Regions from separate parts of the Thomasclavelia spiroformis DSM 1552 genome, predicted to be linked through region 2. Evidence: predicted binding sites of a transcription regulator. Region 2 holds the regulator's gene; each other region holds the start of a gene.
The links. The regulator HrcA, encoded in region 2, represses chaperone genes, less so after heat shock. The targets are predictions, from matches to a motif close to TTTTAGCACTNNNNNNNNNNNAGTGCTAAAA.
Positions count from the first base shown of each region.

Region 1 (10,962 bases), 450 kb from region 2:
TTAGAAACATCAACGAAAGGAAATTTGATGAGCTCGGTATATGGAATGCAGTCGGCAGTGATGATTACCAAGACAGTAATGAATTCAGTGAAATAGTTGAGATAGTATCTCTATTGAATTTAAGCATATTAAGCGCAAAGTAGTTACATTTTTTTTGCCAAGTATGTGTACATAAATAACATAACATAATATTAAAAGAATTTGATAAAAAATATAAAAAGTATATTAAAAAATATAAATCTTTTTTTCTTTTTTAAATTATAATGTAAGCGGTTAATCATGTATACTGCTTTAATATGTTATTGAGAGTATACATGAACTTATTTTTATAAAGAAGGTGATATTAATCAGAAAGAAAATTATTATATACTTTGATTTTAGACAATATTAAAAAGGAGAAGCTTAATAGCTTAACAAATCAGTATTTGTACTTGAAAAAAGTTTATTATTTAAGGCGGAAATATAAAGAATAATGGGAGTACAATTCATTTATTAATGTAAGAAGGGAAAATAAAATGATAAAAAAATTTTTTAAGGTTTTAGTGAGTAGTATGATGGCCTTTATGTATGTTATGCCATCAGTAGCAACTACAACATTTGCAAAAGAAGACTATCTAGTAGTAGATGACAATGTAACATCCACTACTCTTCAAAATTATTTTATTTATAGTGAAAGCGAAGATGATGCGGGATTAACTGGTTGGTCCAATTCAGATGCTAAAATCGGTGAAGGCGAATTAAAAACACAGCACTGGGTTTGGAATGAGAATAATACCGAAGCAAGTAAACATAGTTATCAGTTTACTTTCGTAGGTACAGGTGTTGAATTAATTGGAATAACTCCGACTGGTTCATCAAAAAATATTTACAAACTTGATGAAGGGGAATCAGAGGAAGTTACACTTGAAACTACAGGGGTAGCAAAAGAACAAGTTTTATATTCCGTTAAAAATTTAGCGTATGGAACTCATACTATAACTGTATTATTACCAAATGATGGAAGTCAAAAAGGTTTACAAGTTAGTTATGCTAAAGTGTATGGTTCTAGAGCAGAAATAGAAGAAACAACTACAATTTCTCATAAAAAAACTTCAGGAACTAGCAATAAATTTACTTTCTCAGATGGACATTGGTTAGGTGATAGTGATGAGCATACTTGGTCAACAATTCCTCCAAAAGATAATCCAAAAGAAGTTTATTATACTGTAGATTTTGTTGGACATGCTATTGATATCTATGCTGGAAAAAACAAACCAATGGGTTATGTTGCATATTATGTAGATGATATTTTTTATGGAGAATATAGTTTATATAATAAGGAGAATATTAACTCTACGTTGATAAAAAAAATCGATGGATTAAGTGAAGGTAAACATACTTTAAAAGCTGTTGCTACAGGTAAGAAAGAAGATGCTGCAACAAACACAGGAATAGACTGTGCTAAGGTAGTTGTATATCATGCTCCATATGCTGTAAATGGTATTGAGATTGCAGATAAAAATATCACCTTAATTGAGGGTGCAACACATCAAATTACTTATTCAGTTACACCAGATTACGCTGACTTAAAAGATGTACGTTATGAAACAGCTGATTCAAATATTGCTTCAGTTAATGCAAAGGGCGAAATTATTGCCGAAGGAGTAGGAGACACTATAATTACTGTAATTTCTGATGCATATAGCATTAAAGAAGAAATAAATGTTACGGTTGAGCAAGGGACTTTAAGTTTACATGGTAGTATTGTAGATATTGATACTCAATATACTCAAGAAACTTATGATAAAGTTAATGAGCTAGGATTAACATCAAAAAAATTATTTGGGTGGAAAAATGATAGATTATTATCAGAAATTGCATTAATTACAAAAGGATGTTCGTTGAAAAATGTGAAAGTTACTGCAACGGATTTAGTAAGTGGAGATAATACTATTAGTAAAGATAATATTACTACTACGTTTATTAAATCGACGAAAGCTTATAATGGACCATTTTTAGGATATGGTAGCACAACACGTCCTGTACCTGAAGATAATGGGAAAAATAGAGGAGAAAGTTCTGATATTTTATATCAAACATCCCCAATTAATGTTGGATTCAATAAAGTTCAACCAGTTTGGGTTGAACTTTATATTCCAAAAAACGCTGTAGCTGGTAAATATACAACAACTTTAACAGTGGAAGCTGATGGCTTAGATAACCCATTAACATTTACTTATATAGTTGATATTAAAGATGTAACTTTAAAAGATGCTGACGAATATAGGGATTCATTTGATATTGAATTATGGCAATATCCTTATGCGTCTGCTGAGTATTATGGTGTAGTTCCTTTCAGTGATGAACATTTAGAAATCATGAAATCTGGAATGGAACTATATAAAAGTATTGGTGGTCATGCAATCACAACCACAATTGTAGAAGAAGCATGGGGTGGACAAACTTATAGTAAAAATGATGTTCATTACCCATCAATGGTTAAATGGACTAAAAATACAGATGGTTCATTTAATTATGATTATACAGATTTTGATAAATGGGTTGAATTTAATAAATCATTGGGAATTGGAGATAAAATCGTACTTTATAGTATTGCGCCGTGGCATAATTCATTTGCTTACTGGGAAGGAAATAAATTGACTTACGAATCATACACAGTTGGAAGTGATCGTTATAAAAAAGTTTGGGGAGATTTCCTAAAAGATTTGATTGATCATCTAATGGAAAAAGGTTGGTTTTATGATTCATATATTGGAATTGATGAAAGAGGATTTGATGGAAGAGCATTTGATTTAATTGATTCAGTTGTAAATATTAATGATGTTCCTTTAAAAACTGCTGGAGCAATGGATCATTTCACAACTAAAAAAGATTTAGCTCTAAGAGTTACTGATTTAAATGTTGGGGACACTGCAGCGGCAGCAAATCCAGAAGCGTTTAGTGAATTAGTAAAAGAACGTGAAGCTTTAGGATATAAAACTACGTTATATTCTTGTACTGAACATCAACCAGGAAATTTCTCTTTAAGTGCACCAGTAGAAAGTTATTGGTCACTAATTAATGCTGGTCAAGAAACTGGAGGATTCTTACGTTGGGCATATGATGCATGGGTTGAAGATCCATTAAATGACGCAACTCATAACGCATTTGAGCCTGGCGATTGTTTCTTAATCTATCCAGATGTAAAAGGTACTGAAAACCCTGTTTCAAAAAGTTCTGTTCGTTTAGAAAGAATGGGGGAAGGGGTTCGTGATGTTAACAAAATTAAACAAATATTAGCTGAAATTCCTAGGCTACAAACTGATGTTGACGTAATGTATTCTAAAGTTACCCAAATTGCCAGAACGGTTAATAATAGATACATGACAGAAGCAGAAATCGAAAAATTAGCTGAAGAAATGAATACCTTCAAATCTGATTTAAATGACTTAACTGATAAATATATCAAATTAAAAGAAAATGGTACTAATGACGTTGAAAGTGTTGAGATTAATGAAAATAATGTAGAAGTTACATTAAACGGTACAAAACAATTAACTGCAAAAGTATTACCTGAAAATGTATTAAATTCAAACGTTTACTGGGAAAGTTCGAATGAAAAAATTGTCTCAGTAGACAAAAATGGAGTTGTTACAGGAAATAAATTAGGCTCTGCAACAATTAAAGCAGTATCATCACAAGATAAAACCAAGTTTGATACAATAAAAGTGACTGTTACTACAGTTAAAATAGATGAAGAATCTCAAGAATACTATTATCCATTTGAGGGAAATGCTGATGATTCTTGGGGTGATAGAAATGGTACAGTAAATGAAGCACAATTTAAAGATGGAAAGTCCGGAAATGCATTATATATTGACAATGAAAAACAGAATGTTACTTTTGAAGAAGATAATAAATTTAATCAAGATTCTTCATGGTCAGTAAGTTACTGGGTGAATTGTACTGCAGAATTAAATAAACGTGTTTCCGTATTAATGGATCGAGGTTTAGATTTCTCATTCGACTTAAAAATGTCTCCAACACGTGATGCGGGATTCCATGTTGGTAAAAAAGATGGAGATGTTTTAACATTTGCATATCCATTTAAAGAAAATAATTGGTACCACATTGTCTGGACTCAAAGTAAGCAAGACGGTTTATCAATGTATGTAAATGGTAAATTTTTTGCGAATAATAACTGGACAAAAACTGGAAAAACATTAGCTCCTATTGATGTTATTGGTGGAACAGGATTTACTGGATATATTGATGAATTAAAAGTTTATAATCGAGTATTAAGTCAAGCTGAAGTTACTTCTGATATGTTATTAAAAGGTTTAAATGTTAGTGAAAAAAATGTTAATATGTTCTTAAATGAAACTTATCAAATTGAAACTAATTTAATTAGTGATAATGTTGATAAAACAATTACATATAAATCATTAAACCCTCTAGTTGCTACTGTAAATGATGAAGGAACTGTAACAGCAGTAGCAAAAGGTAAAGCAATCATTGTTGTTGAAAATAAAGCTGGTGGATTTAGAGAAGAAGTTGAAATTAATGTTGAAAAGAAAATTAATATTAAAAACGTGTTGAAAACATATGAACTTCCAGAAAAATACTTAAGTGATGTTGAAAAGGCACCAGGTACTGATCGTCAATATTTAGGTCAACCAGATATGGTTAGAACTAAATCTGGTCGCTTAATTACGGCTTATCCTAAAGGACATGGAAAAGGACCTATCATCATGAAAATTAGTGATGATAATGGAGAAACATGGACTGAAAAAGAAAACACTCCAAAATCATGGGTTGGATCTCAAGAAACACCTACTATGTATGTCTTAAATCTCGAAGATGGAACTGAACGTATTATGTTGATTACTGCTTGTCCTGGATGGGGGACTGACAACGATGGCAATACTTATGGATGGAATACTAGTTATTCTGATGATAATGGAGAAACATGGACAGAATACAAACATTTCTATGAGAAGATTCGTGGAAATGATGATAATGATGCAATCGTTGCGATGGCAAGTTTAGTGCAACTTAAAGATAAAGATGGAAATTATATCCAAAAATGGATGGGTATTTATCATAACTATGCTTATGAAAACTTCAAAACATACTTAACATTTGATGAAAATGGTAATGAGGTATGGAGTGAACCAGAGACTTTTTTACAAGATTATCGGTCAATTGAAAAAGAATATCAAATGTGTGAAATTGGAATGTTTAGATCTCCTGACGGTGAACGTATCGTTGGTCTTGCTAGAAGCCAATCACATAAAAATCCAACAACATTAATTTATTCAGATGATGAAGGTGAAACATGGTCTAAGCCAATAGATTTACCAGGTTCTTTAGCTGGAGAACGTCATAAAGCTACTTACGATCCAATTAGTGGGAGATTGTTAATTACTTTCCGAGAAATTCAATATGATTTAAACGACAATGGTAAATTTGATGGCGGTAATGACTGGCACTGTGGTGAATGGGTTGCGTGGGTTGGAACTTATGAAGATTTAATGAACCAAGAAGATGGTGATTATGTTATCCAATTAGAAGAAGATTGGGCTCAAAATACATATTCTGGTGATACAGGATATACTGGTGTAGTTGTCCTAGAAGACGGTACATTTATCATGGATTCTTATGGTCACTGGAATCGTGAATTCTCTGAAAATTGGGGATGGGGTAAAGTAACAACTGACTTATGTTATATCAAACAAGCAAAATTTAAAATTGGTCATTTAGAAAATGCCTATGGATTAGTAAATCGAGATTCATTAAACGAATACATTGAGAAAGTGAAAAAAGAATTATTACCAGAAGATTCTTATACTGAAAAATCATATGCAGAATTCATAGAAGCATATAATCATGCTTTAGATGTACAGGATGATGATTTCTCACAACAAGTTCAAGTTGATAAAACTTTAGATGTATTAAAAAAAGGTTTTGAATCATTGGTAAAGAAACCAGTAGTAGATTTTAATAAATTTTATAAACTATTAAAAGAAGCAAACGCACTAAATAAAGATGATTATACAAAAGAATCATTTGATGTATTACGTGCTGCTATAAGCGTAGCAGAAAAAATTGATGAAAATGCTACACAAGAACAAGTTGATTCAGCTACTAAATTACTACTAGACGCTATGGATGGTTTAGTTAAAGTGAATAAACTTCCTTGGACTCCACTTGAACCAAGTAAACCACTTGAACCAAGTAAACCACTTGAACCAAGTAAACCAATAAAACCTGCAGAACCTATTGAAGATGAAAAGGAAGATAATGCTAATCCAATAACAGGTAATACAAACAATGTTGCGTTATATAGTACATTTGCAGTGATATCATTAATTGCTCTTGGTGCTATAATCATTAAACAAAGAATAACGAATAATCAAAATTATTAATTACTATTTTATCTTAAAATGAATATTGAGCTATCATAATTTTGGGTTACCCAAATTTTTAAGGGGAACCGTCAGAAATTTGGGGGCAAATTGGAGGGGCCTTAAAATGAAATAAAAAAGTTAAGACTCCCAAAGTCAAAAATATGAAAGAAGGAACAGTAATCTCAACAGGAGAAAATTGTTCCTTTCTTTTGGTTATACTTCATATGTTTTATATTTTAATTGGGATTTTAAATAATCCAGTGGTTGAGCTATAACGATTTGTGTGGTCAAGCTATGACACAAGAGTAGTTGAACTTTCACAAATCAGTGGTTAAGCAATAAACTGAATGTGGTTTAAGGTATTCAAAAAGATGGAAACAACCATCTTTAAGAGGGGTTTATAAATAATCCTGTGGTAGATATAAAAGTTAAAATAAGATTGGTTCTTTCCAATATTGGTTAAATATAATAAAAAATAATGTACAATGTTGGTAAAGGTGATAGATAAATATGCAGGAATTTATTAATATGCTGAGTCCTGATTTAGAATTTGTTTCAATGCATTCAAATGATGATTGTATTATTTTTCAAGTACAGTCTAAAATAAAAGATCCTATATGTCCTTACTGTGGGACACCATCACAAAAATGTCATTTAAAATATAAAAAATCCTTTAACAATCTACCTGTGCATGGTAAAAATGTTGTAATTGAAATTATTAATCGAAAAATATTTTGTAACAATTTGGTACTATGTCAAGAAAAAGTACCAGATTACACAAACATGAAACAAGTGACGATATAAATTATGTTGTTTCTGGTACAGGGAAAGCCATTTGTGACGGAAAAGAAGAATTGTTAAATGCGGGTACTTGTCATATCTGCAAGAAAGGTTCCAAACACAGCATTATCAATACTGGAAATGAAGATTTGGTACTATGTCAAGATTTTGGACTACATAAATGTAAGAAATTTAATTAATTGATACTAATTAAATAATCATGCTCATATTCATTAGGTGATTTATAATCACAATGTGAATGTACTCTTATTGTATTATAAAATCCTTCTATGTATTCAAATACCAGCTTATATGCATGATTATAATTTATAATCTTAAATCTGTTCAGCCATTCCCTTTTTATCAATGCATGATATGATTCTATACACGCATTATCCCACGGTGTTCCTTTTTGTGAATAGCTTCTTTTCATCTGCTTAGTTAATCTTTTGTATTTCTTCGATGTATAGTGCACTCCGCGATCTGCATGGATTACTATTGGTTTTGCGCTTTTTCTTCTTTTTTTAGCTGTTTCCAGACATTTTAATACTTCATCTACTTCTAATGTTTTGCTTAATGTCCATGCTATTATTTTTCTTGAATAGAGATCCATTATACTGGTTAAATATACAAATCCTTCATCTGCTGTCCAGATATATGTTATATCAGTACACCATGCCTGATTTGGTGCTTTTGGATTAAAATCTCGGTTTAGAATATTTTTTAGTTTATTTGAAAAATCACAGTCTTTTGTTGTTATTGTATATGGTTTGATATAATGAGCTTTAATATTGTTTTCCCTCATTATGTTTCCTACATATTTTTCACTTATTTTTTCTCCCTCTTTTTTTAGTATTTCAGTTATTTTAGGAGCTCCATATATTTCTTTTGAATCCTTATAGATTTTCTTGATTCTTTCTGTGATTCTAGCTTTTCTGATTTTTTGTTTACATGGTTTTCTTTTCAAATATTCATAATATCCTGATTTACTCAGTTGTAATTTTTTTAGCATACCGGTAACTGAAGTCTGTTTATCTTTTTTAGATTTTTCTTTTATCCTTTTATAAAGATCCTGCTTAGTTAATTGCCCAGTATGCCAATAGCCTTTTTTAGGACTTCTAAAGCATCCTGTGTATCTTTCAGTTCTTTTTTTAATCTGGCAATTTCTTTAGCTTCGTCACTTGAATAATTACCGCTTCCTCTTGAATTAATTACGCCGTCATTACTACTGGCATCTTTAAGCCATTTATGAACAGTGCTATCAGCAATACCAAACTGTTTAGCTATAGCTACTTTAGATTCATCAGGATGTTCTAAAACATATTGAACAACTCCCTGTTTAAATTCATCTGTAAATGTTGGTTTAGTCATCATCATATACCCCTTTTCTATTTTTGATTTAAGCTTATGACATTGTATCATATACTAGCTAGTTCTTCCATTTAACTGGTACAGTTTTTATTCTAGCATCAATTTAATCTTGTTGACGGTCGTTGTGGAACGATAAATCTCAAAGTTTACAATTATATCCAATGTTACATAAAGCGGTTATTAGTTAATATGATTTACCGCTTTTTCTATATCTAGAAAGAGATGTTTATAAACTTATACAAATACAAAGGAAAGCGAATCAAGTAAGCGTATCATAGGACACGCTCATTTTGATGTGACTATGGAAGTGTATAATCACTTGGGCGACAGGGCAAGGATTGAAAACGAGATAGCAAAGCTGGATAGTATGACGGTAAACTTCTGACACCGGAAAAGAAAAAATTGGTGTCAAATTGGTGTCAAACCTAAGAAAAATGACAATTTCAAGAGTGGAAAATGCTTGCAAACCATTGATTTTACTGGGTTTGCAAAAAAATATAAAAATTATTAGCACTTACCTCTTGACAGTGCTAAAAAATAAGGCTATAATATAGTTAGAAATTAGGAAAGAGAAAAAACCTAGTTTCTCATATAACATTGCATCTTCAACAATGCTAATATGATCTAAGTGTCAAACAACAGAAAGGGGTAATGACTTATGATGATGCCTAGTATTTTTGGAGAAAATTTATTTGATGATTGGATGGATTCTTTTGAAGAAGAATTTTTTGGAAGAAAAAATCCACTATATGGTAAACATGCAAAGAATATGATGAAAACAGATGTGCGTGAAACAGATGGCACATACGAAGTAGATATTGATTTACCTGGTTTTAAAAAAGAAGATATTTCAGTTTCATTTGAAAATGGATATTTAACTGTATCTACAAATAAAACTCTTGATCGAGATGATAAAGATAAAGACGGTAAATATATTCGCCAAGAAAGATATGCAGGAAGCATGTCAAGAAGCTTTTTTATCGGAAAGAATATTCCTAAAGAAGATATCAAAGCTAAATATGAAGATGGTGTATTGAGATTATCAGTACCTAAAAAAGATATCAAGGTTATTGAAAACAATACAATTAGTATTGAATAATAGATTAGAGATTGCTTAGGCAATCTCTTTTTTAGTGTGCCACGCATGACATAAGACTAGGTGGTGAAAGTCCACTGTGGGGGTTTCGTACTACCAACCACTAGCCGAAGACAAGGTATCCATCGTAAGGTGTGAACGGGAGGAAGTTGGAGGCAAAGTCCTGACCCAAGGAATACGAACTATTTTAGGCAGAAGCTTATCGGATGAGATTGCTAAACAAATCGAAGTCCAATAGTACGACGGAATAAGCAGTGTAAAGATAGTGGGTACATAGGATGAAAGTGTTATGTCTTACCGTGGGAGGTCCTAGGAACATGATGAAAATGTAATCATGGTGGAAACGTTTGTCCTAGGAAGTCAGCCGAGGTCATAGTAGTGATGATGATAACTGTAATGGTTATCTAGCGAAGGACCGAACATAAGGAGGTGAACTGGAAATGAAAGATACTCAAGATAAAATAGGATACTGTCAACTATCATTAGGCTTACTCTATGAAGATAGTGATGCTAGAATAAAAACTGTACCAGTTAAATGGAAGAACTAGCTAGTATATGATACAATGTCATAAGCTTAAATCAAAAATAGAAAAGGGGTATATGATGATGACTAAACCAACATTTACAGATGAATTTAAACAGGGAGTTGTTCAATATGTTTTAGAACATCCTGATGAATCTAAAGTAGCTATAGCTAAACAGTTTGGTATTGCTGATAGCACTGTTCATAAATGGCTTAAAGATGCCAGTAGTAATGACGGCGTAATTAATTCAAGAGGAAGCGGTAATTATTCAAGTGACGAAGCTAAAGAAATAGCCAGATTAAAAAAAGAACTGAAAGATACACAGGATGCTTTAGAAGTCCTAAAAAAGGCTATTGGCATACTGGGCAATTAACTAAGCAGGATCTTTATAAAAGGATAAAAGAAAAATCTAAAAAAGATAAACAGACTTCAGTTACCGGTATGCTAAAAAAATTACAACTGAGTAAATCAGGATATTATGAATATTTGAAAAGAAAACCATGTAAACAAAAAATCAGAAAAGCTAGAATCACAGAAAGAATCAAGAAGATCTATAAGGATTCAAAAGAAATATATGGAGCTCCTAAAATAACTGAAATACTAAAAAAAGAGGGAGAAAAAATAAGTGAAAAATATGTAGGAAACATAATGAGGGAAAACAATATTAAAGCTCATTATATCAAACCATATACAATAACAACAAAAGACTGTGATTTTTCAAATAAACTAAAAAATATTCTAAACCGAGATTTTAATCCAAAAGCACCAAATCAGGCATGGTGTACTGATATAACATATATCT
Region 1 is NZ_CP102275.1:1,102,973-1,113,934, forward strand. Features, by position in the region: partial or broken gene NQ543_RS05085 (conjugal transfer protein TrbL family protein) at 1-96, shown strand, start outside; gene NQ543_RS05090 (glycoside hydrolase domain-containing protein) at 516-6,407, shown strand; gene NQ543_RS05095 (transposase family protein) at 6,900-7,193, shown strand; gene NQ543_RS05100 (cupin domain-containing protein) at 7,142-7,369, shown strand; gene NQ543_RS05105 (IS3 family transposase) at 7,366-8,325, opposite strand; gene NQ543_RS05110 (transposase) at 8,250-8,591, opposite strand; gene NQ543_RS05115 (Hsp20/alpha crystallin family protein) at 9,199-9,639, shown strand; gene NQ543_RS05120 (transposase) at 10,192-10,533, shown strand; gene NQ543_RS05125 (IS3 family transposase) at 10,557-10,962, shown strand, end outside.
Region 1: a site for HrcA is predicted at 9,046-9,076, ahead of NQ543_RS05115 (Hsp20/alpha crystallin family protein). Genes of this name have one in related genera too.

Region 2 (10,962 bases):
GATGGAAGTAGTTTATTTTGATATTACTGAACCAACAAATGATCATGCTTTTAATTATAAAAATTATTTATATAGTCAAGGAATTACTAATAATGCTTCGATTAAACGTCTATTAAATTATGAATCAAAACAAACTTTATTTCAAAAACTACAAGAACGTATTTCTGGTAAAAGTAATGTTGATAATTATGCTTCAATGTTTGTTTTAGGAATTAGAGATGATCTTGCTCAAGATGAATATGAACAGTTAACTAATTTATCAATTATTCATTTATTTGCTTTATCAGGTTTACATATTCATATGTTGATGGATATGATTAAAAAAGTATTAAGATTTATTATGCCAATTAAATTTTGTAATTATCTTGGAATTGTTTTGATTGGTATATACGTTTATATTATTCCGTTTAATATTTCATTTGTTCGTGCTTATTTGATTATGGTATTAAGTGTATTGTTTAAAAATTATTTAAATAAGCTGGATTGTTTAGCAATAGTTACAGTATTGATGTTAGTAATTAATCCCTATGTTATTTATAGTTTATCATTTATTTTTTCTTATTTTATTTATTTTGTTATTTTATTAATTAATAAAAATAAATATTTTAATTTATTAGTATATTTTGGTAGTTTGCCAATTATTTTAATGGTTCAATATCGCATCAATATTTTATCTTTATTACTTGGAATCATTTTAGTACCATTAATTACTGTTTTATATCAATCAATTTGGTTATATGTTATTTTTGGAAATATGTTTAATGGGATAGTAGCTATTATTATTTATTTTTTGAATAATATTGTTGTTTTTTGTAATGATTTTTCGATTTATCTTAATTTTTTAAAACCTACTTTATTTTTTATACTAAGTTATTATTTTATTTATTTTAAAATAATTTTAAAATTAAATGTTAAACTTAAAGTTACTAGAGAAGTATTAATGTTATTTAGTTTATTATTAATGTTTTATTTAAAACCATTTTATAATATTGAAGGAAAAGTAGTAATGATTGATGTTGGTCAAGGTGATTGTTTTTTGATTCAACAGCCATTTAATAAAGGAAATATTTTAATTGATACAGGTGGTTTACAAACTAGAGATCTAGCTAGTACGACACTTGTACCATATTTAAATTCACAGGGGATTTATAAATTGGATTATGTATTTATTAGTCATGATGACTTTGATCATAATGGCAGTTATGATTCATTATCTAAGCAAATAAAAATTGATAATACAATTACAACATATCAATCACAAATGAAGATTGGTGATGTTCAAATTGAAATGCTTGATGATGGAATTAGTCATGATAATAAAAATGATGATTCTTTAGTTATTAAAGCTAAAATCAATAATTTAGTCTATTTGTTTATGGGTGATGCTTCAAGTGAGGTTGAAAAAGAATTGATAAAAAAATATCCAGAGTTAAAAGCCGATGTTTTAAAAGTTTCTCATCATGGTAGTAGTACAGGTACGTGCAGTGAATTTTTAGATGTTGTAAGACCTAAAGTAGCTTTAATTAGTTGTGGAAAGAATAATCGTTATAATCACCCCAATGAAGATGTACTTTTACGTTTAAAAGATTATGGAGTTAAAATATATCGCAGTGATTTAATGGGAATGGTAAAAATTGTATATTACGGTAATGACAATTATATTTATTCATGACTTTAGGCAAAAAGTAGGTTATAATGATGATGGAGTGATGGAAATGATAATTGTTATTTATGGTGAAGAAAGTTTTTTAATGAATCAAAAATTAGAATCATTAAAAAAAGACTTTGCCTGCAATGAAGAAAATATGAATTTCTCTATTTATCGTGGTGATGAAGATAGTATAGAGGCGGTATATGAGGATTTAATTACGCCGCCTTTTTTTACGGATAAAAAGATGGTAGTGTTAAAAAAAGCTGATTTTTTAACTACTAAGAAAATAAAAAAAGATGACATGGCATTAAGTTTTTTTGAAAAGTGTTTGGATAATAATAATGATGATGTGATTTTTGTTTTATATCATGAAGGAAATGATTTTGATGAACGTAAAAAGCTTGTTAAAAGATTACGTAAAGAAGCAAAGTTTTTTGAATATGAAAAAATTAATCACTATAAATTATCTGATAATGTTCGTCAGGCAATAAAAAGACGGCAGGCAACTATTGATGAAGATGCCTTAGAACTTTTATTGAGTCGAGTAGGTGATAGTTTAAGTACGGTTGTTTTAGAAGTAGAAAAGTTATGTTTGTATGATAAGCATATTACAATTGAAGGCGTTGACAAACTTGTAAGTAAACCTTTAGATGAAAATGTTTTTTCTTTAACTAGCGCGATTCTTCAAAAAGATCGTCAAAAGATTTTTTCTATTTATAAAGATTTAATGGTTTTAAATGAAGAACCAGTGAAATTAATTGTTTTAATTGCAGGACAATTACGACTTATGTATCAAGTGAAATTATTAGATCGTAAAGGGTATAATGATAAAGAGATTGGTAAAATTCTAGCAATTAATCCTTATCGTTTGAAGTATATTAGACAAGAAGGTAAAGATTTTGATTTAGATGAATTATTGAAGCGTTTAAATGATTTAGCTAAGTTAGATGAAGCGATTAAAACAGGTAAAATAGATAAAAAAATAGGTTTAGAATTATTTTTGATAAAAATATAGGAGGATTTATGGAATCACTAAGAGAATTATATAAAATTGGAGTTGGACCTTCTTCATCACATACGATGGGACCACAAAAAGCGGCTTTTAAAATCAAAGAAACTTATCAAGATGCAAATCATTATGAAGTATATTTACATGGCTCATTAGCATTAACTGGAAAAGGTCATTTGACAGATAAAATTATCGAAGAAGTTTTAGGTAAAGAAAATGTTGAGATTCATTTTGTCAGTGAAGAATTACCAAAACATCCAAATGGGATGATTTTTAAAATGTACCATGATGATAAGTTACTTGATAGTATTACAGTATATTCAATTGGGGGTGGAGCTTTACTTTATGATGATGATAATTTACAGCCCCCTAAGCAAGTTTATCCTCATAAAAATTTAAATGAGATATTAGAGTATTGTGATAAAAAAGGAATTAATTTATATGACTATGTTTTAGAATTTGAAGGCGATGACTTTAAAGCTTATTTATATGAAATAGTCGATGCAATGTTTGCAAGTGTTGAAGCTGGATTATTTGCTACTGGTGTGATACCTGGTAAATTAAAATTAAAAAGAGTCGCTAAATCAATTTATCAACAAGCAATCAATACCCATCGAAGCGGTGATCGTGATCGTCTTTTAGTAAGTAGCTACGCTTATGCTGTTAGTGAAGAAAATGCGAGTGGTCACCGTATTGTTACGGCCCCAACTTGTGGTGCAAGTGGCGTTTTACCGGCAGTAATGTATTATTGTTATAAACAATTAAATATTTCTAAAAAAGAAATTATTAAGGCTTTAGCAGTAGCTGGTGTTTTTGGTAATGTAATAAAAGCAAATGCTACTATTTCTGGAGCTGATGGGGGTTGTCAAGCAGAAATTGGAAGTGCTTGTTCGATGGCAGCAGCTGGTTATGGCTGGATTTTGGAGCTAAATAATAATTTAATTCAATATGCCGCTGAAATGGGATTAGAACATAATTTGGGTTTAACTTGTGATCCGGTAGGTGGCTATGTTCAAATTCCTTGTATTGAAAGAAATGGTTTTGGGGCTTTAAGAGCAATGGATGCTGCAATGTATGCAAAACAATTAGGATATTTAAGAAAAAATAAAGTTTCTTTTGATGCAGTTGTTCGTGTAATGAAACAAACAGGTAAAGATTTAAATAGCGCTTATAAAGAAACATCTTTAGGTGGTTTGGCTAAAGAATTTGGTTTTGAAGATGAAAACTAGTTCTTTATATATTCATATTCCTTTTTGTTTACATATTTGTGCATATTGTGATTTTTGTAAAGTTTTTTATAATAAGGAATTAGTTGATGACTATTTAGAAGTATTGAAAAGAGAATTAAATGATTTAAATCTTAATATACCATTAAAAACAATATATATCGGTGGCGGAACACCAACTAGTTTAAATGATGAGCAGTTAAAATCATTAATGGATATGATTAGACCATATATAAATAATGATTGTGAAGTAACGATTGAAACTAATCCTGAAACATTAGATTATTATAAGTTGGATATTTTAAAAAAAGGTGGTGTAACAAGGTTAAGTATTGGAGTCGAGACATTTAATGATAACATATTAAAAAAGATCAATCGTAAACATACTAGTGACATGGTTAAACGCATTATTCGCTATGGTCAGCAGCTTGAATTTGATAATATTTCAATTGATTTAATGTATGGTTTACCTGATCAAACACTTCAAGATATTAAAAATGATTTAAATATTATTGAATCATTAAATATACAACATGTTTCATATTATTCGTTGATTTTAGAAGATCATACTGTATTAAAAAACCAAAATTACCAATCACTTGATGAAGATAGCGAAGCGTTGATTAATCAAATAATTGATGAAAAATTAGAGAGTCTAGGATTTATGAAATATGAAATTAGTAATTATTCAAAAAAAGGTTTTGAGTCATTGCATAATTTAACATATTGGCAATATGATAATTATTATGGAATTGGTTTAGGAGCAAGTAGTAAAATTGATAATTGTATTATTGAACATAGTCGCAATTTAAATGCATATTTAAATTATCGTGATACTACTAGTAAAATAGAATGTTCTAAAGAAGAAATAATGTTTAATCATTTAATGATGTCGTTAAGATTAGTTAAGGGATTGGATTTAAAAGAATTTAAGGAACGTTATAATAAGGATATATATGATGTTTATCAAGTAGCGCTTGATAAACATTTAAAACTTAAAACATTAGTAATTGAAGATGGGTATTTGCGTTGTAATAAAGAATCAATTAAATTATTAAATATGATTTTATTGGATTTTATGTAAAATATCATTCTAAATTAGAGTGATATTTTTTCTTTTCTTTTTTTTATAATTTTTAGCACAAAGTTGTTGACAGTGCTAAAAATTGATGTATAATGTATTTAGCACAAAGGAAGAAAGAGTGCTAAGGATGGTGAGAAAAATGCTAACAGCGCGGCAATTACTGATTTTCAAATGTATCGTTGATGAGTTTATTGAAACGGCAGAACCAGTTGGTTCTAAAGCTTTGATGACAAAATATCAATTGCCATATTCTAGTGCAACCATCCGTAATGAGATGAGTTTTCTTGAGGATTATGGATATTTAGAAAAAACCCATATTTCTTCTGGAAGAGTTCCTTCAGTAGAAGGATATCGCTTCTATGTTGATAATCTTGAAAAGCGAGATTTAGATGATGGGTTGAAGAATCAAGTCGCACAAATATTTAGTGATCGTCATCGCACGTTAGATGAAATAATTCATAAAAGCTGTCAAATGTTGAGCGAATTAACACATTTAACATCAGTTGTGTTAGGACCGGATTCAAGTAAAGATACGTTACAAAGAATTAGTGTAGTTCCTTTAGATGATGATCGAGTTACAGCAATTATTATAACTAATCAAGGATACGTTGAAAATAAAGTCTTTGATTTAAGTCGACATCATAATATTGATGATTTAATTAGCTGTGTTAATGTGATGAATGATTTGTTGATTGGAACACCAATTGAACAAGTGGCATTTAGACTTGAACGTGATGTTAAACCTATTTTATCGGCAAAGATTAAAGAACATGAAGAGTTATTTAATGCTTTTCTAGAAGCGTTTGTGAAATTTGCATCAAGTAATGTTTATTTTTCTGGAAAAGAGAATATGTTATATCAACCAGAATATAATGATGTAAATAAATTGAGAAGAATTGTTAGTGCATTTGAAAACTCTCAAGTATGGAATGCCTTACAACCTCTATCTGATGAAGAAGGGGTAACGGTAAGAATTGGAACTGATTCACCAATTAATGAAATTGATGATGTTTCAGTAATATCTGCTTCGTTTAAAACCGGAGCGACAACCAAGGGATCTATTTCAGTAATAGGGCCAACGAGAATGCCTTATGAAAAAGTAGTTTCTTTAGTGGATTATATTTCAAAGAATATTGAACAGGCTTTCTTTGATGAATCAGATGATAAAAAAGATGAATAGAGGTGAATGTAATGGCTGATAAAGAAGTAGTAAATGAAGAATCTGAAAATGAAACTGTAGAAGAAACAGTTGAAAATAAAGAAGAAAAGGAAGCTACTATCGAGGAACAATTAGTAGCTTTAGAAGAAGAAGTAAATACATGGAAGACTGATTATTATAAAGTGTTTGCAGATATGGAGAATCTTAAGAAAAGATTACAAAACGAACATGCAAATGCAATGAAATTTATGATGCAATCTTTCATTGAAGAATTGTTGCCGGTAGTTGACAATTTTGAAAGATCGTTAGCTGTAGAAAATCCAAGTGATGAAATTAAAAATTTCTTAAAGGGATATGAAATGATTTATAATCAGTTAATGCAAGTTTTAAAATCTCAAGGGGTTGAGGTAATTAAAACAGAAGGTGAAGAGTTTGATCCAAACTTCCACCAAGCCGTAATGACAGTAAAAGATGATAACTTTAAACCAAATATGGTTGTTGAAGAGTTACAAAAAGGATATAAATTAAAAGATCGCGTTATTCGTGCATCTTTAGTAAAAGTAAGTGAATAAATAGGAGGAATTTATTATGAGTAAAATTATTGGTATTGACTTAGGTACAACAAATTCATGTGTTAGTGTTATGGAAAATGGTGAAGTTAAAGTAATCGCCAATCCAGAAGGAAATAGAACTACTCCTTCAGTAGTATCATTTAAAAATGGTGAAATTATTGTTGGTGAAGCTGCAAAACGTCAAGCAGTTACTAATCCAGATACTGTTATGTCAGTAAAACGTCATATGGGTACTAGCCATAAAGAACATGTTAATGGTAAAGATTATACACCTCAAGAAATTTCTGCGATGATTTTACAAAACTTAAAAGCAACTGCTGAAGCATATTTAGGTGAAACAGTTACTAAAGCGGTTATTACTGTTCCTGCTTATTTCAACGATGCACAACGTCAAGCAACTAAAGATGCTGGTAAGATTGCAGGATTAGAAGTTGAACGTATTATTAACGAACCAACTGCTGCTGCTTTAGCATTTGGACTTGATAAATTAGATCAAGAACAAAAAGTACTAGTATATGACTTAGGAGGAGGTACATTTGACGTATCTATCCTAGATTTAGCTGATGGTACATTTGAAGTATTAGCTACAGCTGGTGATAACCAACTTGGTGGAGATGACTTCGACCAAAAAATTATGAATTGGGTTATTGATGAATTCAAAAAAGAACAAGGTATTGATTTATCTGCTGATAAAATGGCAATGCAACGTATTAAAGAAGCTGCTGAAAAAGCTAAAAAAGATTTATCAGGAACTATGCAAACACAAATTTCATTACCATTCATTTCAGCTGGAGCTAGTGGACCATTACATTTGGAATTAACTTTAACAAGAGCTAAATTCGATGAATTAACTCGTGATTTAGTTGAAAGAACTGAAGTTCCTGTACGTCAAGCATTAAAAGATGCTGGTATGGATCCAACTGAAATTCATCAAGTATTATTAGTTGGTGGATCTACTCGTATTCCTGCCGTTCAAGAATCAGTTAAAAGATTATTAGGTAAAGAACCAAATAAATCTGTTAACCCTGATGAAGTAGTATCAATGGGTGCTGCAATTCAAGGTGGAGTTATTGCTGGTGATGTTAAAGACGTATTATTATTAGATGTTACACCATTATCATTAGGTATTGAAACAATGGGTGGAGTTATGACAGTATTAATTGAAAGAAATACTACAATTCCAACTACTAAATCACAAATATTCTCAACTGCTGCTGATAATCAACCTGCTGTAGATATCAATGTATTACAAGGTGAAAGATCAATGGCTAAAGATAATAAACAATTAGGTTTATTTAAATTAGATGGTATTGAACCAGCACCACGCGGTGTGCCACAAATTGAAGTAACTTTCAGCATTGACGTAAACGGTATCGTAAATGTTAAGGCTAAAGATTTAAAAACTCAAAAAGAACAATCTATTGTTATCCAAAACTCAACTGGATTAAGTGATGAAGAAATCGATAGAATGGTTAAAGAAGCTGAAGCTAATAAAGCTGAAGATGAAAAGAAACGAAAAGATATCGAAACAAGAAATAAAGCTGAACAAATGATCAATGAAATTGATAAAGCATTAGCAGAACAAGGTGATAAAATTGATGCAACACAAAAAGAATCTGCACAAAAATTAAGAGATGAATTAAAAACAGCTTTAGATAATAATGATATGGCTACATTAGAAGCTAAAATGAGTGAATTAGAACAAATGGCACAACAAATGGCTTCATATGCATATCAACAACAAGGTGCAAATACAAATGCTAATAGCACAAATACAGCTCAAGATGACAATGTTGTTGATGCAGATTTTGAAGAAAAGAACTAATTTATTAAAGCCAAGGCTTTGCCTTGGTTTTATATAATGTAAAGAGGGTGGAAAGATGGCTGATAAAAGAGATTACTATGAAGTTTTAGGGGTGTCGAAACAAGCTTCACCTGATGAAATAAAAAGAGCTTATCGTAAAAAAGCAAAACAATATCATCCTGATATTAATAAAGAGCCTGGGGCTGAAGAAAAATTTAAAGAAGTTCAAGAAGCTTATGAAGTTTTATCAGATCCAAATAAAAAAGCCACATATGATCGTTTTGGGCATGCTGCATTTGAACAAGGTGCTGGAAATGGTGGAGCTGGAGGATTTGGTGGCTTTGGTTTTGAAGATGTTGATTTAGGTGATATATTTGGTTCATTCTTTGGTGGTGGAGGTAGAAGCCGTCAAAGAAATAATGGTCCAAGACGTGGTGATGATCATTTGATGGGCTTGAACATCGAATTTATGGAAGCTGTTCATGGTGTTAAAAAAGATATCAAGGTAACTTATGATGCACCATGTAGCCATTGTAATGGAACAGGGGCTAAAAATCCTAATGATGTTCAAACATGTTCTCGCTGTGGTGGTCGTGGAACAATACAACAACAGCAGCGTTCTCCATTTGGAACATTTGTAAGTGAAACTACATGCCCAGATTGTAATGGAACAGGTAAGGTAGTGCGTAATAAATGTCCACATTGTCATGGTAAAGGCTACGAAACAAAAACAGTTACTGTTGAATTAGATATTCCTGCTGGTATTAATTCTAATCAACGTTTGCGAGTATCTGGTAAAGGTGGTCGCGGTAGCAATGGCGGACCTAATGGGGATTTATATGTGGAAATTCAAGTAAAACCACATGAACATTTCCAACGTGAAGGTAGAAATATTCATATTACGGTTCCGGTTTCCAATGTTGATGCAACTTTAGGTTGTGAAGTTGATGTACCAACTGTCCATGGTGATGTTACTGTTAAGATTCCTGCAGGGACTCAATCGGGTGCAATTTTACGATTAAAAGGAAAAGGTGTCAAGGACTTAAGAGGTTCTACTTATGGTGATGAAATGGTTAGAATTGAGGTTAAAATCCCAACTAAGTTATCAATGGAAGAACGAGAATTGTATACTAAACTTTCTAAATTATCTAAGAAAAAAGAATCACCATTTGATATATTTAAACGTAAGTTTAAAAAATAGCATTATAGATCTAGATTTTTGTAAAAATCTGGATCTTTTTTTATTGTGAAACAAAAACCACGTGCTATGCGCGTGGTAACAATAAAGCTTTAGCGTCTGGGTAAAAAACCTCCTCGTGATATAATAATTGTAGCCTGGCAGCTGCAAATAAAATAACGAGGAGGTTAGTCTATGAAAGACACAAAAAGTTTATCACATGCATCATATAGATGTAAATATCATATTGTAATAGTACCAAAATTTAGAAGGATGGTAATATACAATAAATTAAGACATGATATAAGATTAATTATAAAGACCTTAATTGAAAGAAAACCGGGAGTAGAGCTGATAGAAGGAGAGTTATGTCCTGATCATATTCATCTTCTATTAGAAATACCACCAAAGTATTCTGTGGCGGAGTTTATGGGATACCTGAAAAGCAAGTCAACGCTTATGATATTTGATCGTCATGCAAGTATGAAATATAAATATGGAAATCGAAAATTTTGGGCAAGAGGCTATTTTGTAGATACAGTAGGAAAGAACGAGAAGACAGAGAGAGAATATATTCAAAATCAGTTAGCGGAAAATAAGTTGAGTGATCAAATGAGTATGGAAGAATTTATTGACCCGTTCACAGGAGAACCAGTGGAAGGGTACAAGAAAAAGAAAAAAAGTAAAAGACCCTTTGAGGGTCAGTGAGTAAATGACGTTGCGGCTGTCAAGGCGTTCAGTGGTCGAATGACTAGCGCAACAGCATGCCCTTACAGGGCGGGTGCATACCACGTCTTTTAGGCGTGGTTATGATTTTTTTGAATAAATATTGTATAATAAATAGGAATAAGGGGTGAAAGCGTTATGAAAAAAATAGTATGGATATTAATAATTACATTAATATTAATGGGATGTAATGGTGATCCTACTAAAAAGAGCTCTTATGATGAAAGGCTATATTTTGTTTTTGCAACACCATTAAAAGAACATGAGGTATGGTTAAAGGCAAAAGAGGGTTTTGATGATGCTTGTAAGGAAAAGAAAATACATGGAGATTGGATTGGACCGATTGCAATTGATACGCAAAAAATGGAAGAAGTAATTGAAACAGCAATTTCTCAAAAAGCAGATGCGATAATTACTCAAGGAGTAATTAATAGTTGGTTAATCAATAAGGCTAAAGAAAAGGGAATACCTATCATGTTGGTTGATTCTGATGTTGAAGAAAGTGAGAGATTTGCATATTTGGGAAAAAATTTTAATGAACAAGCTAAATTATT
Region 2 is NZ_CP102275.1:1,548,841-1,559,802, reverse strand. Features, by position in the region: gene NQ543_RS07340 (DNA internalization-related competence protein ComEC/Rec2) at 1-1,672, shown strand, start outside; gene holA (DNA polymerase III subunit delta) at 1,716-2,666, shown strand; gene NQ543_RS07330 (L-serine ammonia-lyase, iron-sulfur-dependent, subunit alpha) at 2,675-3,889, shown strand; gene hemW (radical SAM family heme chaperone HemW) at 3,879-4,970, shown strand; gene hrcA (heat-inducible transcriptional repressor HrcA) at 5,110-6,150, shown strand; gene grpE (nucleotide exchange factor GrpE) at 6,153-6,701, shown strand; gene dnaK (molecular chaperone DnaK) at 6,718-8,526, shown strand; gene dnaJ (molecular chaperone DnaJ) at 8,582-9,706, shown strand; gene tnpA (IS200/IS605 family transposase) at 9,878-10,390, shown strand; gene NQ543_RS07295 (substrate-binding domain-containing protein) at 10,547-10,962, shown strand, end outside.

Region 3 (10,962 bases), 140 kb from region 2:
CACGATATTCTGGTATTACATATAAATCTTCTAAATAAATACCTGCTTTTCCAAGAAAAGTTGAAAAATTATGAAAAAATAAAGCAAACCCAATTTCTTTTTCATTTTCACAAGCAAAAATTACTTCTGCTTTTTTCTTTTCAAAAATCCATTCATGTAATAATTCTTCTGTAGCAATTACTTCATCTAACATTTTTTCATAAGAAGCAAGATCTTTGATAAATTGTAAAATTAATTTACAATCACTTTCTTTTGCATATCTAAAAGTTAAACACATTATTTTATCCCCTTTTTATAAATCTTATTTTGAAATTTATATAATCATATCATTTTTATTCAAAAACAACAAAAAATACATATAATCATTTTATTATCTTTTTATAACTTTAAAAACTATCAAATGATAGTTTTTAATTTAATCTTTATCCATTATTTTAAAAATTTCTTAATTTCATTAATACCTCGGTTATCTAAGATCATTTCAAATATCTTATCATATTGTTCATTATTTAAATTCTCTAAAATACTGTCATCTTCTTTAGGATAATATTTATTAAATAATTGTTTTGTCTTTTCTTTACTTTTTTCTATGATTCCTTGTTTTATTCCCTCTTCAATTCCTTCTTCTTTTCCTTTTTCATACATGTCCTGTTTATCTCGTTCATTCGCCCAGCGATTTAAGCTCCTTTTATATGCCATGTCTCTTAACTGCTCATCTTGGTTGAATCTCTCTATCTTTTCTTTCATGATCTCTACCACCTTGTTATCTTCCTTTAACCTAATTATATCATCTGTTATTCCGTTTTAAAATATGTATATCCCCTTTTCTATTTCACTGAATTCTTCTAGTTTTTTCTGTTTCTTGATTAGATTGATATAGGGCATTTGTACATATACTCTGGTTAGTAGATTATATTTTTCAAGCTTTCCTTCTTCATTTCTGCTTTCATAGCGATCATACAGTTTGGTACTATGTCAAGATTTCGGACCACATAAATGTAAGAAATTTAATTAATTGATACTAATTAAATAATCATGCTCATATTCATTAGGTGATTTATAATCACAATGTGAATGTACTCTTATTGTATTATAAAATCCTTCTATGTATTCAAATACCAGCTTATATGCATGATTATAATTTATAATCTTAAATCTGTTCAGCCATTCCCTTTTTATCAATGCATGATATGATTCTATACACGCATTATCCCACGGTGTTCCTTTTTGTGAATAGCTTCTTTTCATCTGCTTAGTTAATCTTTTGTATTTCTTCGATGTATAGTGCACTCCGCGATCTGCATGGATTACTATTGGTTTTGCGCTTTTTCTTCTTTTTTTAGCTGTTTCCAGACATTTTAATACTTCATCTACTTCTAATGTTTTGCTTAATGTCCATGCTATTATTTTTCTTGAATAGAGATCCATTATACTGGTTAAATATACAAATCCTTCATCTGCTGTCCAGATATATGTTATATCAGTACACCATGCCTGATTTGGTGCTTTTGGATTAAAATCTCGGTTTAGAATATTTTTTAGTTTATTTGAAAAATCACAGTCTTTTGTTGTTATTGTATATGGTTTGATATAATGAGCTTTAATATTGTTTTCCCTCATTATGTTTCCTACATATTTTTCACTTATTTTTTCTCCCTCTTTTTTTAGTATTTCAGTTATTTTAGGAGCTCCATATATTTCTTTTGAATCCTTATAGATTTTCTTGATTCTTTCTGTGATTCTAGCTTTTCTGATTTTTTGTTTACATGGTTTTCTTTTCAAATATTCATAATATCCTGATTTACTCAGTTGTAATTTTTTTAGCATACCGGTAACTGAAGTCTGTTTATCTTTTTTAGATTTTTCTTTTATCCTTTTATAAAGATCCTGCTTAGTTAATTGCCCAGTATGCCAATAGCCTTTTTTAGGACTTCTAAAGCATCCTGTGTATCTTTCAGTTCTTTTTTTAATCTGGCAATTTCTTTAGCTTCGTCACTTGAATAATTACCGCTTCCTCTTGAATTAATTACGCCGTCATTACTACTGGCATCTTTAAGCCATTTATGAACAGTGCTATCAGCAATACCAAACTGTTTAGCTATAGCTACTTTAGATTCATCAGGATGTTCTAAAACATATTGAACAACTCCCTGTTTAAATTCATCTGTAAATGTTGGTTTAGTCATCATCATATACCCCTTTTCTATTTTTGATTTAAGCTTATGACATTGTATCATATACTAGCTAGTTCTTCCATTTAACTGGTACAGTTTTTATTCTAGCATCAGTTTTAAGTTTGCTTTATCGATATCATCGATAAAGATTATCTGATATACATGATTGATATTTTTTTGATAGTCATCTCCTTCTTTTTCCTGTCTTGACAATAATGATGCTCCATATATCTGAAATCTTTGATACTGATTTTTAGAAAATGCAGAATACTGCATTTCGATATTAACATAATCACCAGTATTTGTTTGTACTCTAATATCTAAAAGCATATCTTTATCTTCAATATTTTCAACGACAAGATCAGGATTTAAGATCATAATTGATTTACAGTTAATATTTAAAATACCTTCAATAAAGAGTTTAAGCAAATAAAAGGAACCAGGATCTTGGTCATTGCCAAGAGAGTGTTTGAACATGAAATCATTTTTAAAATCATAGATTTTATCTATTCGTTTAATCAATTTGATCACCTCATTATCATATACTTTTTTAGTGATCATTTTTCTTTTTTTATTTTAACAATTAATTTAAAATTACTTACTAAAATAAAAAAGCTGCTAATATTATTCAACAGCTATATAATAGTTATTTATTTTTATGTAACATAGATAATCATTTTTTAACAACGAAAAAATACCTATCTTAATAAAACTTACAAATATCATCAACACTTTTTCGTTTTGGACGATCAACTTCAATATCTTTATACCCCAAAGCAATTACTGATACTATTGTTTCTTCTACAGGAATATTTAACATTTCTCTAATTTTATTTTCATCACGAATTCCCATAATTAAAGTACTTAAACCTAATTCAGTCGCTTTTAAAATCATATTTTGATTATGTAAACCAAGATCATAACATCCCCAACCGTTAGCTAATTCATTACTAGCAGTTCCATCTCGTTCAAAACCTGAACGATTTTTTATAAATGTTGTTACAATCAATACCGGTGCATCTTTACAATTTTCTTGATTAAATAGTGGTAAACAATTATTTTTAAAAGCATCTAAAGCTTCTTTAGAATTAACTATATGATAACGTGCAGTTTGACTATTTTTCCATGATGGAGCTTCAATTCCGGCTTCAATTATTTGTTTAATTAATTTCTTATCTACTGTTTGATTTCTATATTTTCTAATACTTCTACGTTTTTTTATTACTGTATCTAATTCCATCTTATCCCTTCTTTCATAAAAACATTATAGCATAAAAGGGCTAATAAAAGCCCTTATTTATTTAATTCAATCATTAAATCACAGATTTTATTAGAGAATTCTACTGGATTTTCAATTGAGAATCCTTCAATCAATAATGCTTGATCATATAAGATACTAGCATAATCTCCAATTTTATCTTTATTATTTTCATATACTTTTTTCATTGCATTAAAGATATCGTGATTAGGATTGATTTCTAAAATTCTACCTGCTTTAATATCATTACCTTCAGGCATTTGATTTAATACTTTTTCCATTTCAAATGATAATCCTTCACTTGAAACTAAGCATACTGGATGTGATTTTAAACGTGAAGATACTTTAACATCAACAACTTTATCACCTAAAGCATCTTTGATTGCTGTCAACAAATCTTTATTTTCTTCATTAGTTTTTTCTAATTCTTTCTTTTCTTCTTCACTTTCAATATCTAAATCACCTTGTGCCACACTCTTGAATGGTTTTTCTTTATAATCACGCATCATTTGGAAGCAGAATTCATCAACATTATCAGTTAAATATAATACATCATATCCTTTATCTTTAACTAATTCTACTTGTGGTAATGTAGCAATTTTTTCTCTAGTTTCACCACTTGCAAAATAGATTTCTTTTTGTTCTTCAGGCATTTTTTCAAGATATTCAGCTAAAGTAATAAGTTTTTCTTCTTTGCTTGAATAATACAATAATAAATCTTGAAGTTTTTCTTTTAACATTCCATAACTATTATAAATTCCAAATTTCAATTGTAATCCAAAACTATTAAAAAACTCTTCATATTTTTCACGATCTTTTTTAAGCATTGTTTCTAATTCTGATTGAATTTTCTTTTCAATCTTATCAGCAATAACTTTTAATTGACGATCATGTTGCAACATTTCTCTTGAAATATTTAATGATAAATCTTCAGAATCAACCAATCCTTTAACAAATCTAAAATGTTCTGGAACTAAATCACTTGCTTTATCCATAATAAAGACACCACGTGAATATAATTGTAATCCTTTTTCATATTCATTTGAATAATAATTCATTGGTGGTTTAGATGGGATAAATAATAATGAATCGTATGAAACGCTTCCTTCAACACGACTATGAATTACTTTTAATGGATCATTGAAATCATTAAATTTATCTTTATAAAATTCATTATATTCTTCATCTGTAATATCTTTTTTATTTCTTTTCCATAATGGCACCATTGAATTCAATGTTTGATTTTCAACAACATCTTCATATTCATCACTATCTTCTTTTTTCTTAGAAACGGTCATATCCATTTTAATTGGATAATGAACATAATCAGAATACTTTTTAACTAAATCACGTAGATGATATTGATTTAAATATTCATCATAATTTTCATCTTCAGTATTATCTTTTAAATATAACTTAATTGTTGTTCCATGATCACTAACATTAGTTTCAAAAATTTCATAACCATCACTAACTTCAGATACCCACGTATATCCTTGATCACTACCATATTTTTTAGAAATTACTTCAACTTTTTTAGCTACCATGAAAGCAGCATAAAAACCAACTCCAAATTGACCAATAATATCAATGTCGTCATGATCATTTTCATTTTTAAATTCAAATGAACCACTATTAGCAATTGTTCCTAAATGTGTTTCCAATTCATCTTTATCCATTCCAATACCATGATCTTTAATAGTTAAAATACGATTATCTTTATCATAGCCAATTTCAATAACTAAATCATCACGATTGATAGATGAAATGTTTTCAGTTAATGCTTTATAATATAATTTGTCACTTGCATCACTTGCATTTGAAATCAATTCACGCAAGAAAATTTCTTTATGTGTATAAATAGAATTAATCATTAAATCTAATAATCTTTTTGATTCTGCTTTAAATTGTTTTTTTTCAGCCATATTTACATCTCCATTCTATATTAGCACTCATTATCTTTTTGTGCTAACACTATTCTAATACAACCCCTTAGCACTGTCAACACCTGAGTGCTATTATTTTTATTTTTTATTTAAGTAAATTTTATATCTAATTCTGGATTATCTTATAAATATAACTTTTTCAAACATATTAGAGAATAAAAATATTCGTTTTATCATATATTAATCTCTTCGTATGATTTATCTAAATAATATATTTAATTACAAAATTGACATTTTTATTTTAAAAATTTCATCACTTCATCCAAAGTTATTTTTCCTAAGGTAAATTGTTCTAAAGCTATATATCTTTTTTCTGCAATACTATGTTCTTTTTTACAACATACTGCTACTGTTTCAACTTCATCTTCTAATGGATAATATATATTCGATTTCCTTTGATAAGCCTCGAAATATCTTATTCCAAATCTTCTTTGTGACTCAGCATTAATATGAATACCATCTGGATTTACATATAACTTTTCTCCAGTTACAAAATAACAATTCTTATTATTCTTTGCATATTTAAGCAATTCCTGATTTACTAATTCATATTCTATACAGCTTTTTCCAAATCCTGTTTTTCCTAAATAATCACCTAAACCGCCAATAATAAATGGAATTTCTGGAGCTTTCAGCTCCTTTCTAAATGAATTAACTATAACATTGAGTTTTTGATAATAATCTTTATATCTTTTACTATGACTATCACTTTCACCCTGATGCCATAAGATTGCAATCAATTCACTGTTTTCCATAGCAAATTTAGCTTCGCTAATTGCATGACGGAATAAAATACCATCAGTATTCCACTCGTCAATAGAACTACCTCCTTCCGCACAAGGAATTAATCCAATTTGTTCACTTTTGTTTGCATTACACCATGCTTGAGCAAATGATGCTGCCGGTCCTATTCCAGCAACCGATCTATCAAAATGTATCGGCTCTACCATCATCTGCCATCTTCCATTTCTTAACATAAAAATATTTTCATTATAAATAGGTGTAACTTCATGTAAAAATCCACGTCCTGCCATATTTGATTGTCCTATAAGTAAAACTGACTTCATTAAATATTTTCCTCCTATTTTAAATTATATAAATCTTTTATATTGTACTAAAACACTCTGTGTTAATCCACTTTATTCAAAATATTCCTATTATTTTACTTGTCATCATTCTTTAAAATCTATGTACTTTGTTTTATTTAAATATAATAATTTTAACGTTAAAAATAAAAAGCATAGCCATGTTATTGAATAAAAGTTTCATACTTTTATCATAAATGTACATACTAATCGTATTTTAAATTTATAATACAAAATGTAACAATAATTTTATAATTTCTTGATTTACTTTTTTAACTTCTATTCATAGATTCGTAAAATCTAGCCATTATTTCTTTCATCCATAATATCACTTGTAGTTCATTATATTTAACAGTAATTCAATCAGATCTACACCTATTAAATGCATATCATGTCTAGCACATATGAAAAAGCTAACAATTTGAAATTTAATTGCTAGCTTTTTTAATACCATTTGTCTATTTTATAAAGTTATTTTCTTTTTTTCTTTAAGAAAATGTATCCAGCTGTACTTAACAAACTTAATGTTACAAATATTGTTATTGCATTATTATCACCTGTTTTTACACTTGATATAATATCAGTGTTGTTTATTTTATTACCTTTTGTATCGATTATTTGTAAATTTGCTATAGCATTAGTTAAAGCAGTTACTGCATTATCAATTTCTTGTTGATTAACATCATGATTGTTTAAAGCTATTTTAGCGTTTTCTAACTCATTTTTAAATACATTCCATGAAGCAGCTGTATAATTTGTTTGAATATAGTTATTAGCTTGATTAATTAAATTTTGTAACATATCTTTATTAGGAATTAATCTTAAGTTTAAAAAGGCCGTTACTAAATTAGTATATGCTTCATCTACCTCATATTGTAAAGCATTTTCATTATTTATTAGAGTATTAGCTTCATTAAGTGCTTTAGTAAATTCTAACCATGATATTTGACTATATTTATTTTCTTCTAAACTACTTACTTGTTTAATAAATGCTTTTAATATATCTTTATTTCCTTTAAAAAATTCAAGTTTTTGCATTACACTTGCAAGACGTTCAAATGAAGCATCAATATCACTTTGTAAAGCATTTTTGTTTTCTAAAATTTCTTTTGCTTCTTGTAATGCTGCTTTAAATTCAGCAACAACTACTGGTACTACTTTATCTAGTTGTTCTTCTGTTACCTGATTAGCTAATTCAACAGCAATTTGTAAATGTTGTTTATTTGTTAGTGAAGCAATTACATTATTTTCAATATCAGGATAGATTTCATTTCCACTTTCATCACCTAACATAATTTCAGATAATTTTGCTGGTGTACTTGACTCTTTTTCAAAATTAATTGTTGCTAAAGTTGTTGGTTGTCCTGTATAACTGATTGTAAGTTTTAATTGGTCATCCTCAATACTTTGACGTAAAATTGTTCCACCATTAGGATTAATTGATGTAATATTTTGACCATTCAAATCAATTACTGCATCGATTACACGTGTTTCACTTTTTGGATTCTCTAATGTTAATGTAGCACTCTTTCCAGCTACTTCCATTTTGATATTTTCAATATCACGATTTTTCTTACTCATTTCATCCTGTGATAAAAATGCACTTTGATCAAATACTTCTCCAGTCATTGAAGTTGGTTTATTAATTCTTAGTGCATCTAAAGCAATAGGTGAAATATCAGCATTATTACCACCAGTCAGTTTTTTACCAGAATCAACTGTTTGACCACCAATACCAATAAAAATATCCATATTTGAAGGATCACTAGAACCATGGTTATACGCATTTCCACCATGATCAGCATTTGTGATAATTAATGTTTCATCATATTCTCCAGTTTCTTTTAAAGCATCAACTACTGCTTTATAATAGTCATCATATTGTTCTAGTTCAGCCCAATATGTATCATTATAATATCCTGTACTGTGTCCAACATGATCCATCCAGTCACTTTGCATATAAACAACAGCTGTATTTTTAAAATCATCCGTTTTAATATAATTAGCTACATCATAAAAACTTTCTTTAGATGCTGACCCTTTTGATATAACTTGAGCATCTGGTTCAATGATTCCATTTAAAATTTGTGTCCATTCAGCAAATGCTGCATTTTGACGTGATGGAAAAGCACTATTTACTGCTTTAAAAATAGAAGGATATTTAGCTATCTCTTTATTAAAATCAGCATAATATTTTTGACCTGCAATATCATTAGTTACTTGATATTCAGAAGGAACATCTTTCCATGGTACTCCATGTAAAATTGATGAATAATTTTGTGCTGAAATAGATGGCGTAACTGCTTGAGCACTATAACTTGTTGCAAATTCTTTATTCAAAAGATCCATTGCATAAACATTTTTGCGTTTAGCTAAAACTTCCGGACTATTTTGTTTAGTTGGAAGTATGCTATTACTTGTTGTATAGTACATATATTCAGGATCCCAAACAGTTCCTGCTCCATCAATAGTTAAAATTACCACATGTTTATATGGATAAATATTAGCTTGACTAGCAATATCATATTTTAAATCATCACTTGCAAGAGCAATATCTCCAGCACCAATAACCCCATCTCCATTTAAATAAAATTTTTCTTGACTATAAATTTTAAGGTCTTTTGAAGCTTGTGGATAATTAGTCATACTTTCGGTAACATCTTTACCTTGAGCATAAGCTTTAAAATTTTCAGTTTTGATAGTTACTGTTTTTGTATCTGTTACATCTTCTGTTGTAAAATTTAATTTACCAAGACGTGTTGTTGCATAAATATTAAAATCATTTGTTGAAAGTGTAGCAGATGAAACAATGTGTAAACGTCCTTTTTCTTCTTCCAAAATCGTTACACCAGACATTTTATGTTGCACACCTTCATAATTAAGTGCATCACTATCATATACTAAATCATATTCAATTTTATCAATACTTCCTACTTTTACTTCATTAGCATGAATATTTAAGTTCCATTGTCCATTTTCACTAATTCCTTCACTACCAATTAAACCTAAATTTATATCTTGTGGCTTTAATTCTTCGATATCTGCTCCAGCAAATGCTTTATCACTTAAATAAGCAATACCATCATCACTTAAGGCACTACTGTAAATTCTTGCAAAACTTAAATCTGCATTAATATAAGATTGAGCTCCGTTACTTGAATCACTATCAGCACCTAAAACCATGTTCCAAGCCCCTGATGATGTTGGATATTTTATTCCTGCACTTGGGGCAGTTACTGTACTTTGTAATTGCCCATTTACATATAATTTAACCTCTTTACCATCAATAACACCAACTATATGATACCACTGACCTACTTTAACTGTAGAAACCGGTTGACGATAACTTCCCCCAACATGAGCAAAAAAAGTTAATTTTCCATTATTTAATCCTAAACCGATTCCCCCAGATTGTTGGTTTGAAAAAATATCATGTTCACCACTTGGAATGCTATTAAATTTAACCATGCATTCCATCGTAACTGTTTGATTAATTTTTTGATATTTTTCTTGATTGAAAGGATAAAGATAAGCACTGCTACCATCAAATTTAGCAATATTTTTATGTAATTCATCACTTTCAATAATTTTTGGATTGCCAATTGTTTTTCCTAATTGATTTTGTAAAGGTGATAGGTCATTTGTACCATCACTAAAATCAACATTAAAAATATCTGCTTGTAATGATTCGTTTTGTTTAACAATATTACCAATTGAATCATATTGATAATTTTTAACATTATTTGCATTAATAACTACAGGACTTTGTGAAACAATCATCATTGCAGTTAATAGTGAAATAACATAATTGTTCGTTTTCATTCTCTTTCCTCCTTTGAACAATCGCAGTATATCAAAAACAAAAAAGAGCATGCTACTAATTTATATTTAAAATTAAGTTAAGAATAAATAAAAAAAATTAATATATTTTGTAGAATTTATACAAAAATGAACGAATAAAATTATGATTTTAGCTAATCTACTTAAAACATTACGTTTTAATCATGTAGAATTTCTACATAATTAACTACTTTGTTACTATTAAATAAAATATGACTATCACATTAAGCCTCAATAATCAAATCAAAAAATTATTAAGACCAATTTTTAAAAATATAAAATAGAGAATAACTAAAAAAGATTTCTATCTAATTAATAAAAAATTAAATACTAAATCAAAAAATCACCATAGCTAATCCCTACAGTGATTTTCTTTATTAACTTTGAATTTTACAAACTTAATAACCGATTATCCATGTAATCGATTTAATTTTTTAATTATTTCATCTTTATGCTTGATGTATTCAAAAACAACATATCCCAAACCAATTAAAATAAACACTTTAGAAAGTATTTTCGCATATTGATAATCTAACACACTAAAAATATAAAAACTCAACCATGCAATTAAACAAAGAGCAATTATATAAATGATTAATCCACGGATAAAAAAATCATGATTAGAAAGCTTTCTAAAATACATATCCCGAGCCTGTAAA
Region 3 is NZ_CP102275.1:1,412,047-1,423,008, forward strand. Features, by position in the region: gene NQ543_RS06580 (GNAT family N-acetyltransferase) at 1-277, opposite strand, end outside; gene NQ543_RS06585 (hypothetical protein) at 430-747, opposite strand; gene NQ543_RS06590 (IS3 family transposase) at 1,012-1,971, opposite strand; gene NQ543_RS06595 (transposase) at 1,896-2,237, opposite strand; gene NQ543_RS06600 (PD-(D/E)XK nuclease family transposase) at 2,274-2,696, opposite strand; gene NQ543_RS06605 (nitroreductase family protein) at 2,878-3,414, opposite strand; gene htpG (molecular chaperone HtpG) at 3,468-5,357, opposite strand; gene NQ543_RS06615 (sialate O-acetylesterase) at 5,615-6,445, opposite strand; gene NQ543_RS06620 (LamG-like jellyroll fold domain-containing protein) at 6,935-10,285, opposite strand; gene NQ543_RS06625 (hypothetical protein) at 10,713-10,946, opposite strand.
Region 3: a site for HrcA is predicted at 5,423-5,453, ahead of htpG (molecular chaperone HtpG). Genes of this name have one in related genera too.